One region of the Streptomyces sp. DSM 106670 genome, then DNA from elsewhere that is predicted to be linked to it. Evidence: riboswitches for the same ligand, from Rfam matches in the RefSeq annotation. Region 1 holds a riboswitch; the other holds the start of a gene.

Region 1 (4,589 bases):
TGGTTGTACTTGGCGACGCGGTCCGAGCGGGCCGGGGCGCCGGTCTTGATCTGGCCGCAGTTCACGGCGACGGCGAGGTCGGCGATGGTGACGTCCTCGGTCTCGCCGGAGCGGTGCGACATCATGCACTTGAAGCCGTTGCGCTGGGCCAGCTCGACGGCGTCCAGGGTCTCGGTCAGCGAACCGATCTGGTTGACCTTCACGAGCAGGGCGTTGGCGGAGCCCTCCTCGATGCCGCGGGCCAGACGCTCGGGGTTGGTGACGAAGAGGTCGTCGCCGACGATCTGGACCTTGGAGCCGATGCGGTCGGTGATGACCTTCCAGCCGGCCCAGTCGTCCTCGTACAGCGGGTCCTCGATGGAGACCAGCGGGTACGCGGAGACGAGCTCCTCGTAGTACTCGGTCATCTCGGCGGCCGAGCGGGACTTGCCCTCGAACTCGTAGACGCCGTCCTTGTAGAACTCGGACGCGGCGACGTCGAGCGCGAGCGCCACGTCACGGCCCGGGACGTAGCCGGCCTCCGTGATGGCCTCGACGATGAGGTCCAGGGCGGCGCGGTTGGACTCCAGGTTCGGGGCGAAGCCGCCCTCGTCGCCGAGTCCGGTGGACAGGCCCTTGGTCTTGAGGACCTTCTTCAGCGTGTGGTAGATCTCCGCGCCCCAGCGCAGGGCCTCGGAGAAGGACTCGGCGCCGATCGGCGCGATCATGAACTCCTGGATGTCCACGTTGGAGTCGGCGTGCGAGCCGCCGTTCAGGATGTTCATCATCGGAACGGGCAGCAGGTGCGCGTTCGGGCCGCCGAGGTAGCGGAAGAGCGGCAGGTCGGACGCCTCGGATGCGGCGTGCGCGACGGCCAGCGAGACGCCGAGGATGGCGTTCGCGCCGAGCGAGGCCTTGTTCTCGGTGGCGTCCAGGTCGAACATCGCCTGGTCGATGAGGCGCTGCTCGGTGGCGTCGTACCCGACGAGCTCCGGGCCGATCTGCTCGATGACGGCGAGGACGGCCTTCTCGACGCCCTTGCCCTGGTAGCGGTTGGGGTCACCGTCGCGAAGCTCTACAGCCTCGAACGCACCGGTGGAGGCGCCGGACGGAACAGCAGCACGGCCCGTGCTGCCGTCGTCGAGGCCAACCTCGACCTCGACCGTGGGGTTGCCCCGGGAGTCGAGGATTTCCCTGGCTACGACGACGTCGATGGACGGCACGAGGCATCTCCTTCTGGGATCTGACACTGGTTGTGCAGGGTCACTGTGGCCTTGCGACCCGAGCCTATCCGGCCCGGCCGCGTCGGCCAGCCGACCGCCCGTCTCCTGGGACGAAAAAGGACCCAAGGACCTGCGTAACGGGACAAAACTCTAGATATCTACTGAGCAGTAACACGTGTTGCCGACAAGAGGTGAACGCAACCGCGCTCCCCTTCGGCCCCTCGCCGACGAAGAACCCGGCCCGGCGCGCTGGGGGGATGAGCGCGCCGGGCCGGGAAGCCGTGCGAGGAGAAGTGCCGCCGGACGCTTCCCCTCCGGGGAGGAGATACGGCGTTTACTTCAGGTGGAGCTGCTGACCCGGGAAGATCAGGTCGGCGTCCTCGACGATGTCGTCGTTGAGCTTGAAGAGCTTGCTCCAGCCGCCCTTGACGCCTTCCTTCTCGGCGATCTTGCTCAGGGTGTCGCCGGCCTTGACCTTGTACTCGCCGTCACCCTTCTTGACCTTCTCGCCGGTCGGGGTGGTGACGGTCTTCTTGCTCTCGGCCTTGGGGGCCTCGCGCTGCTCGGAGCGCGTGGTGGGCTGCTCGGCCTGACGCTGGGGCTGCGCCTGCTCGGGCTTGCTCTCGGACTGGCCGGAGCCGGTGTTCACGCCCGGGTCCACACCGTCGTTGGTGAGGCCGCCGGCGCCGGCGCAGGCCCAGGCGCCCGGGCCCTGCAGGTCGAGGAGCTTCTCGGCGGTGGCGATCTGCTGGTCCTTGGAGGCCAGGTCGGCGCGCGAGGCGTACTGCGTACCACCGGCGGCGGCCCAGCTGGACTGCGAGAACTGCAGTCCGCCGTAGTAGCCGTTGCCGGTGTTGATGGACCAGTTGCCGCCCGACTCGCACTGGGCGACGGCGTCCCAGGTCTCGACGGAGGCGGCGGACGCGTTGGTCGCGCCCATCAGCGGGACGGCGACGGCGGCACCGGTGACACCCGCGAGGGTGGCGATACGGGTGGCCTTGGACGGGCGGCGGTGCTTGCCCTTGCTGTTCAGCAGCATGGAACGAATCTCCTCACCGACGCCTACGAGGTGAGCTGTCGGGTTCGGGCTGATGAGTTGCCCGGCCGTGCGTCGTGCGCACGGCTTCACCCCTAGCCGGTCCCGTACATCCCCCGGAGGGGCTGTGCGGACCCGGCGGCTTACCTGGGTCCCCCGCTCCTGCCTACGGCGCTTTACGCGTCTGTTCCCTTCGACCGACGGCAGGATTCGGCGTGACGGTCGACGGGGCCCGCGGTGCGAGCGGCTCCGACCGTAAACACAGGCAACCCCGACATTCAAAGATGGACATAGGGCACAATCGGCCCGAACTCACCGCGACCGATGGGGCATTTCCGCAGGTCGGGGGCGATACGCGCGGACTGGCCGGGCGAGACGCGCCAGTTGAAGCAAAGAGACCCATGTCTCACTTCCGCAAAAGTGGACATAGGTCTCTGAACTGCCTGATTTTCCCGGGCGTTTTCGCCCGAATTGAATCAGTTGGCGGCAGGCACCTCGGCGCCTTCCGGCGCACCCTGGTCCCCGCCCTGCTCCGCGTCCTGACCCAGGCCCAGATCCAGGCTCTGGCCGGGCAGGATCAGGTCCGGGTCGGAGCCCAGGAGGTCCTTGTTGGTCTCGTACAGACCGGTCCAGCCGCCGGGAAGTTCCTGGGCGTCGGCGATGGCCCAGAGGTTGTCGCCGGGCTGCACCGTGTACGCACCGGCGCCCGCGGCGCCGCCGTCGCGCGCGTCGCCGTCACCGCGCGAGGCGTGCCGGCCGGACCCGCGGGGGCCGTCGTCCTGGCCGCCGTCGACCTCCTCGGGCGCGGGGGTGCCGCGGTGCTTGCCGCCCTTGCCGCTCTCGCCGGTCGAGGCGTCGGGGGCGCCGGAGGGGTCCGTGGCGTCGGGAGCCTCGGAGGACGGCGGGGTGGTGGGCGTCACCGAGGAGTCGGGGGTCTCGCTCCCCTCCCCTGTACCGTCGCTCTCCTTCTCACCCTTCTTCTCACCCTTGCCGGACTTGTCGGCCTCACCGGACTTGCCGGATTCATCCGCTTCGTCGGGGGCGTCCGCTTCGTCGGTCGGGGTGCTCGTCGGATCGGGGGTCGGCGAGGTGCCCGGGTCGACGCCCGGCAGGCTGCCGTCCACCGCGAGACCGGAGATCACCGCGCAGCTGGGCCACGCCTTCGGGCCCTGGTCGTCCAGGACCTTCTCGGCGACGGAGATCTGCTGCGACCGGCTGGCGAGGTCGGCGCGGGGCGCGAACGCCGTGCCGCCGTACGCCGACCAGGTCTCCTGGGAGAACTGGAGCCCGCCGTAGTAGCCGTTGCCGAGGTCGGCGCTCCACATGCCGCCGCTCTCGCACTCCGCGACCCGGTCCCAGGTGGAGGCCTCGGCCGCGTGCGCGCCGCTCGCGCCGAGCAGCGGGATGGCGATGGCCGATCCCGTCACACCTGCGGCGACGACGATGGCGGGTGCCTGGCGAGGGCGGCGGTGTCTGCCGTTCGCGGAGCCCATGGGTATGCCTTCCGTGCGACTGACAAGCGAGTGACCCGTGCGCCGCGCGGCAGGAACAGACGCCGGCAGCGACACACAAGTGACGCGTGAGCAACGAGCGACCGACGCGTCGAACCGTGAACCTAGCGGGACTCGAACGTGTGTCACAAGTCGATGCAGCGCAGATCACGTGAAAGTCACAGAGTTGACAGCGTGTCACTTTTTTCTGAGCGGCTGCCCGGCTCGAACTCGACGGGAAGCGTGCGCAGTCCACGCATGATGAGCCCGCCGCGCCAGCGCAAATCGCCAGGTTCTCCCGCAAGTCGCAGGTCAGGGAGGCGTCTCAACAGCGTGGCCAGCGCGGTCTGCCCCTCCAGCCGGGCCAGCGGCGCACCCAGGCAGTAGTGGATGCCGTGCCCGTATCCGAGGTGCTGATTGTCACGCCGTGCAAGGTCCAGCATGTCCGGATCCGCGAACCGCTCCGGGTCGCGGTCGGCCGCCGCGAGCACCACGAGTACGGGATCCCCGGCGGCGATCTCCGCGCCGCCCAGGGTCAGCGCCTCGGTGGCGTACCGCCAGGTCGCCATCTCGACCGGCCCGTCGAACCGGAGCAGTTCCTCCAGCCCGGTCGCCAGCAGCGCGCTCTCCCCGGCGTCCAGCGAGGCTTCCAGCCGGGCCCGCTGCTCGGGGTGGCGCAGCAGCGCGTAGGTCCCGTTCCCGATCAGATTGACGGTCGTCTCGAACCCGGCGAAGAGAAGGATGAACGCCATCGCGGCCGCCTCGTTCTCCGTGAGGTGCTCGCCGTGGTCGCTGGCCCGGATCAGCCCGGAGATCAGGTCGTCGCCGGGGCTCTCCCGCTTCCGGTGGATGAGTTCGGCG
Region 2 (4,589 bases), 4.3 Mb from region 1:
CCGCAGCCGCTGGACCATGCTCCAGGCGGCCCGCAAGGGGCTCTTCGCCCAGATGGTCGTGGTGCCGCTGCTCCAGAAGCACCGGATCCTCACCCAGGTCTCCGGCGACCACCTGGAAGTGATCAAGCTGATTCCGCCGCTGGTCATCGGGGACGCGGAGGTGGACCGCTTCGTGGCGGCGTTCACGTCCGTCATGGACGACGCGCACAGCGGCGGCGGACTGATGTGGGACTTCGGCCGCACCCTGGTCAAGCAGGCCGTGGCCAACCGCTGACGGGTGCCGCTTTGCCTCCGGGGCAAGTTATTTGCCCCGGAGGAAAGATCCTGGCCCAATGGATCCATGAACCCTCCGGACGAAGGGGTGCCGGACGAGCTCCCCGGCGTCGCACCCCGACTGCGTGACCTGCGCCGAAGCCGTGGTCTGACCCTGGAGACCGCCGCCCGGCGGGCCGGGCTCTCCCCGGCCCATCTCTCCCGGCTGGAGACCGGCCGCCGACAGCCCTCGCTGCCGATGCTGCTGGGGCTGGCCCGTATCTACGGTACGACGGTCTCCGAGCTCCTCGGCGAGCAGCCGCCCGAACGGGACGCGATCGTCCGCGGCGGCGGCTTCGAGGGGGCGGAGGCGGACGGCTGGATGTACCGGCAGGCGGGCGGCTCCGGCCGCGCGATGCAGGCCCTGCGGGTACGTGTTCCGTACGGGGCCCAGGGCGACCTGGTCCGGGTCCATCCCGGCGAGGAGTGGCTGTACGTGATGGAGGGGCGGCTGCGGGTCGGGCTCGGCGACACCGTGCACGACCTCGAACCCGGCGACAGTGCCCACTTCGACTCGCTCACCCCGCACCGGATCGCGGCCGTCGACCGCGGCGGTGCGGAGCTGCTCTTCGTCCACACCCTGCTGCAGAGTCCCGCCGCCGAGCTCTGCCTCGGCAACGCCCTCCACGCGCGCTGACCGGCCGTCCCCGCCGGCTCCATCCTTCGCTCCACCGGCCGTGAGGCCGACAGAGAGGACCGTCATGTCCGATTCCGAACACTACGACCCGCTGGGCCCCGGACGCCGCAAGGACGAGGACCCGCAGGAGAAGCGGATGCCGCGCGGCGTCATCATCCGGCTCTTCGCCTATCTGGTGGCGGGCCATGTCATCGCGGCCTTCCTCTACCTGCTCTTCGTGGTGGCCGGGAGCAAGTGACGGCCCGCGGCCGGCCGGGTCAGTCCTGGTCGAGCAGGCGCTCGCGCAGTCGCTCCCGGGTCCCGGAGGAGATCTTCAGCCCCTCGGTGAGGTAGCGGTCGGTCGTGCCCCAGTTCTCCTCGATGGTCGCGAAGGCCGCCGCGAGGTAGGCCGGCCGCGCCCCGAAGAGCGGGTCGAGCAGCTCCAGCACCTCGGGCGACATGCCGGCCGCGGAGGCGTCGGAGCGCTTCACGTTGTAGCGGCGGTGGAGGTCGTTGGACTTGAGGTAGTCCTCCTCGATCGCCTCCACCTCCACGCCGACCGCCAGCAGGGCGACCGCGATCGAGAGGCCGGCCCGGTCCTTGCCCGCCGCGCAGTGCATCAGGGCCGGGACGCTGTCCTCGGCCAGCGCGTGCAGCACCCGGCTGTGCTCGGCGGTGCGGTCCTCGATCGTCGCGCGGTACATCCGGATCATGCGGTCGACGCCCTTGCCGTCCGCGAGGACCGAGCGCAGCTGCTCGATGTTCCCGTCGCTCACCAGCCGCCAGAACTCCGCGCCGTCGGCCGGGTCGGAGAGCGGAATGCTGACATTGCGGACACCGGGCAGCTCGATGTCGTAACCGTCGAGGCGGTGGTCGGCGGAGTGCCGGAAGTCGAAGACCGTGTGCAGTCCGAGCCCGCCGAGGAAGGCCGCGTCCTCGTCGGTGGCGTGCGCCAGGTGGCCGCTGCGGTAGAGCCGTCCGAAGGCGGTGCGCCGCCCGTCCGTGGTGGGGAGCCCGCCCACGTCGCGGAAGTTGCGGACTCCGGTCAGCACGGTCTCTGTCGGCGGGACCTGCGGCACCTGCTGCGTCACGGTGGCTCCTGGGATCTCTGGCGTCGGCGCGGCTCGCCGGCGAGGGCGCTCCCGTGACGATACGACATCGATTCGACAGAAAATCATCACGGTCGCCACCCCGTCGCGGGGTGCCGTCGAGGCCGGGCTGACCCGGCGTCAGGAGCGCTCTCGGCGGCATGTCCGTATTGGTGTATTTCGCAGAACATGCCCCGCTAATGGGGGAGATGGGATTCCGGAGGTGAGCGGGATCATATCCGTGACGGACCGTGGCGAGGGCGCCCGGGGGTATTCCCGTTGCCCGTACGGAAATCCAAGATCCGTAATCCACGGAGTGTGACGGGAAATCCGGGGCGATATCGAATCGATGATTCCGGCGCGCAACCGATGGCTTGTTCCGCTCGTCCTGACCGGTTTACGGTCGCCGCAATCCGGACGGACCGCCTAATCCTGCCGCCGCCCGGAATTCGCACCCACCCACTCACGTGTGGCAGGAGCGGGGGAACCAGGTAAGCCGCCGATCCGGAGCGATCCGGACCGGCTCGGGGTGAAGTCGCCGCAACGCGACCGGGCATCTCCAGCCCGAACCCGACAGCTCACCTCGCAGGCGCCGGAGAGGAAATTCCCCATGCCCGCAAAGGGTAAGCACCGTCGTCCGAAGTCCGGCCCGATCTCCCGCGGCGTCCTCGTCGCGGGCACCGGCGGCGCCGCACTCGCCCTCCCGCTCATCGGCGCCACCGTCGCGAGCGCCGCCGACCAGGCCGCTCCCGCCGCGAAGCCCGCCGCCGCCTCGGTCGCCGCCGCGCACACCGCCCCGTCGGCCGCCCCCGCCGCGTCGAAGGCCGCCCCGAAGACGTACTCCGTCGTCTCCGGCGACTACCTGTCGAAGATCGCGGCCGAGCACCGGCTCAAGGGCGGGTGGGAGAAGCTGTACCAGGACAACCGCTCCACCGTCGGCGACAACCCCAGCCTGATCCACCCGGGCATGAAGCTGACCCTCGGCGCCAAGGGCTCCGCCCCGGCCGCGAAGTCCGCCGCTCCCGAGGCCGCCCCGAAGAAGGCCGCTCCGGCCCCGAAGGACGCGCCGAAGGAAGCCCCGAAGGGCGACACCATCTCCGCCGACGACTCCGAGGGCTCCGGCGACTCCGCGCAGACCGGCTCCTCCGAGGCCACCGGCTCCGGCTGGTCCGCCCCGCTGGCCAACCCCAACGTCACCACCCAGTACCGCGCTTCCGGCGCCAGCTGGTCCAGCGGCTACCACACCGGCTCGGACTTCCAGGCCGCCTCCGGCACCCCCGTCCTCGCCATCGGACCGGGCACCGTGGTCTCGGCCGGCAACAGCGGCTCCTACGGCAACGAGGTCGTCATCCAGCACGAGGACGGCATGTACTCGCAGTACGCCCACCAGTCCTCGCTGAACGTCTCCGTCGGCCAGACCGTCACCGGCGGCCAGCAGATCGGCCTCTCCGGCTCCACCGGCAACTCCACCGGCCCGCACCTGCACTTCGAGGTCCGCACCGGCCCGAGCTACGGCTCGGACGTCGACCCGATCGCGTACCTGCGTCAGCACGGCGTCTCCGTCTGACCGGACGCGGCCAGAAGTATCCGAGGGGCGGTGCGCGGCGGCGCACCGCCCCTCTCTTTATTCCGGCTTTACCAAAACCTGACCGGGTGGTCTATCTCACCACCCGTCAACCCCGTATTACGGTCGCGTAGGTCACATCGGACGATGCAGGATAAGTCCTTGTGGCAGACGATTCGAGAAACAACCAGCAGCACATCATCGGGTCGTACGCGGCGATTGGCGACAGTTTCACCGAGGGCGTCGGCGACCCCGGCCCCGACGGGACCTATCTCGGCTGGGCGGACCGTTTCGCGGTCCTCCTCGCCGACCGGCTCCCGGCCCCCGACACGGAGGCCGGCCCCGAGGACTCCTCGCACGGGGACTTCCGCTACGCCAATCTCGCCGTACGAGGACGTCTCCTCGACCAGATCGTCGAGGAGCAGATCCCCCGTGCCAAGGAACTGGCCCCCGACCTGGTCAGCTTCTGCGCGGGCGGCAACGACATCATCCGGCCCGGCACCGACCCCGACGACCTCGCCGAGCGCTTCGAGCGGGCGGTCGCCGACCTGAGCAACGCGGTCGGCACGGTCATGGTCACCACCGGCTTCGACACCCGCGGCGTTCCGGTGCTGCGCCACATGCGCGGCAAGATCGCCACGTACAACGTCCATCTGCGGGCCATCGCCGACCGCTACCAGTGCCCCGTGCTGGACCTGTGGTCGCTGCGCTCGGTCCAGGACCGGCGCGCGTGGGACGCCGACCGGCTGCACCTCTCGCCCGAGGGCCACACCCGCGTCGCCCTGCGCGCCGCCCAGGTCCTCGGCCACGACGTGCCCGCCGACCCCGACCAGCCGTGGCCGCCGCAGGCCCAGCGCAGCCCCTTCGACGAGCGGCGCGACAACATCCAGTGGGCCCGCGAATACCTGGTGCCGTGGATCGGGCGACGGCTGCGCGGCGAGTCCTCCGGCGACCACGTCGAGGCGAAGCGCCCCGACCTGCTGCCGCTGTAGCGGCCGGGTCGCTCAGG

What was found. Region 1 has a riboswitch for cyclic di-AMP ahead of ACSMXR_RS13710 (transglycosylase family protein). Riboswitches for the same ligand answer to the same signal wherever they lie in the genome.
Region 2: it holds a riboswitch for cyclic di-AMP, as region 1 does, so the genes downstream of both, ACSMXR_RS32665 (M23 family metallopeptidase) here and ACSMXR_RS13710 (transglycosylase family protein) in region 1, are expected to answer to the same signal.

Annotation. Positions count from the first base shown of each region.
Region 1 covers NZ_CM147704.1:3,104,587-3,109,175, forward strand. The annotation lists gene eno (phosphopyruvate hydratase) at 1-1,202, opposite strand, end outside; gene ACSMXR_RS13710 (transglycosylase family protein) at 1,537-2,241, opposite strand; cyclic di-AMP (ydaO/yuaA leader) riboswitch at 2,247-2,422, opposite strand; gene ACSMXR_RS13715 (transglycosylase family protein) at 2,715-3,731, opposite strand; gene ACSMXR_RS13720 (cytochrome P450 family protein) at 3,908-4,589, opposite strand, start outside.
Region 2 covers NZ_CM147704.1:7,384,399-7,388,987, forward strand. The annotation lists gene ACSMXR_RS32645 (aspartate aminotransferase family protein) at 1-274, shown strand, start outside; gene ACSMXR_RS32650 (helix-turn-helix domain-containing protein) at 341-949, shown strand; gene ACSMXR_RS32655 (DUF6126 family protein) at 1,014-1,187, shown strand; gene ACSMXR_RS32660 (tyrosine-protein phosphatase) at 1,207-2,019, opposite strand; cyclic di-AMP (ydaO/yuaA leader) riboswitch at 2,463-2,623, shown strand; gene ACSMXR_RS32665 (M23 family metallopeptidase) at 2,627-3,583, shown strand; gene ACSMXR_RS32670 (SGNH/GDSL hydrolase family protein) at 3,745-4,572, shown strand; gene ACSMXR_RS32675 (STM4011 family radical SAM protein) at 4,585-4,589, opposite strand, start outside.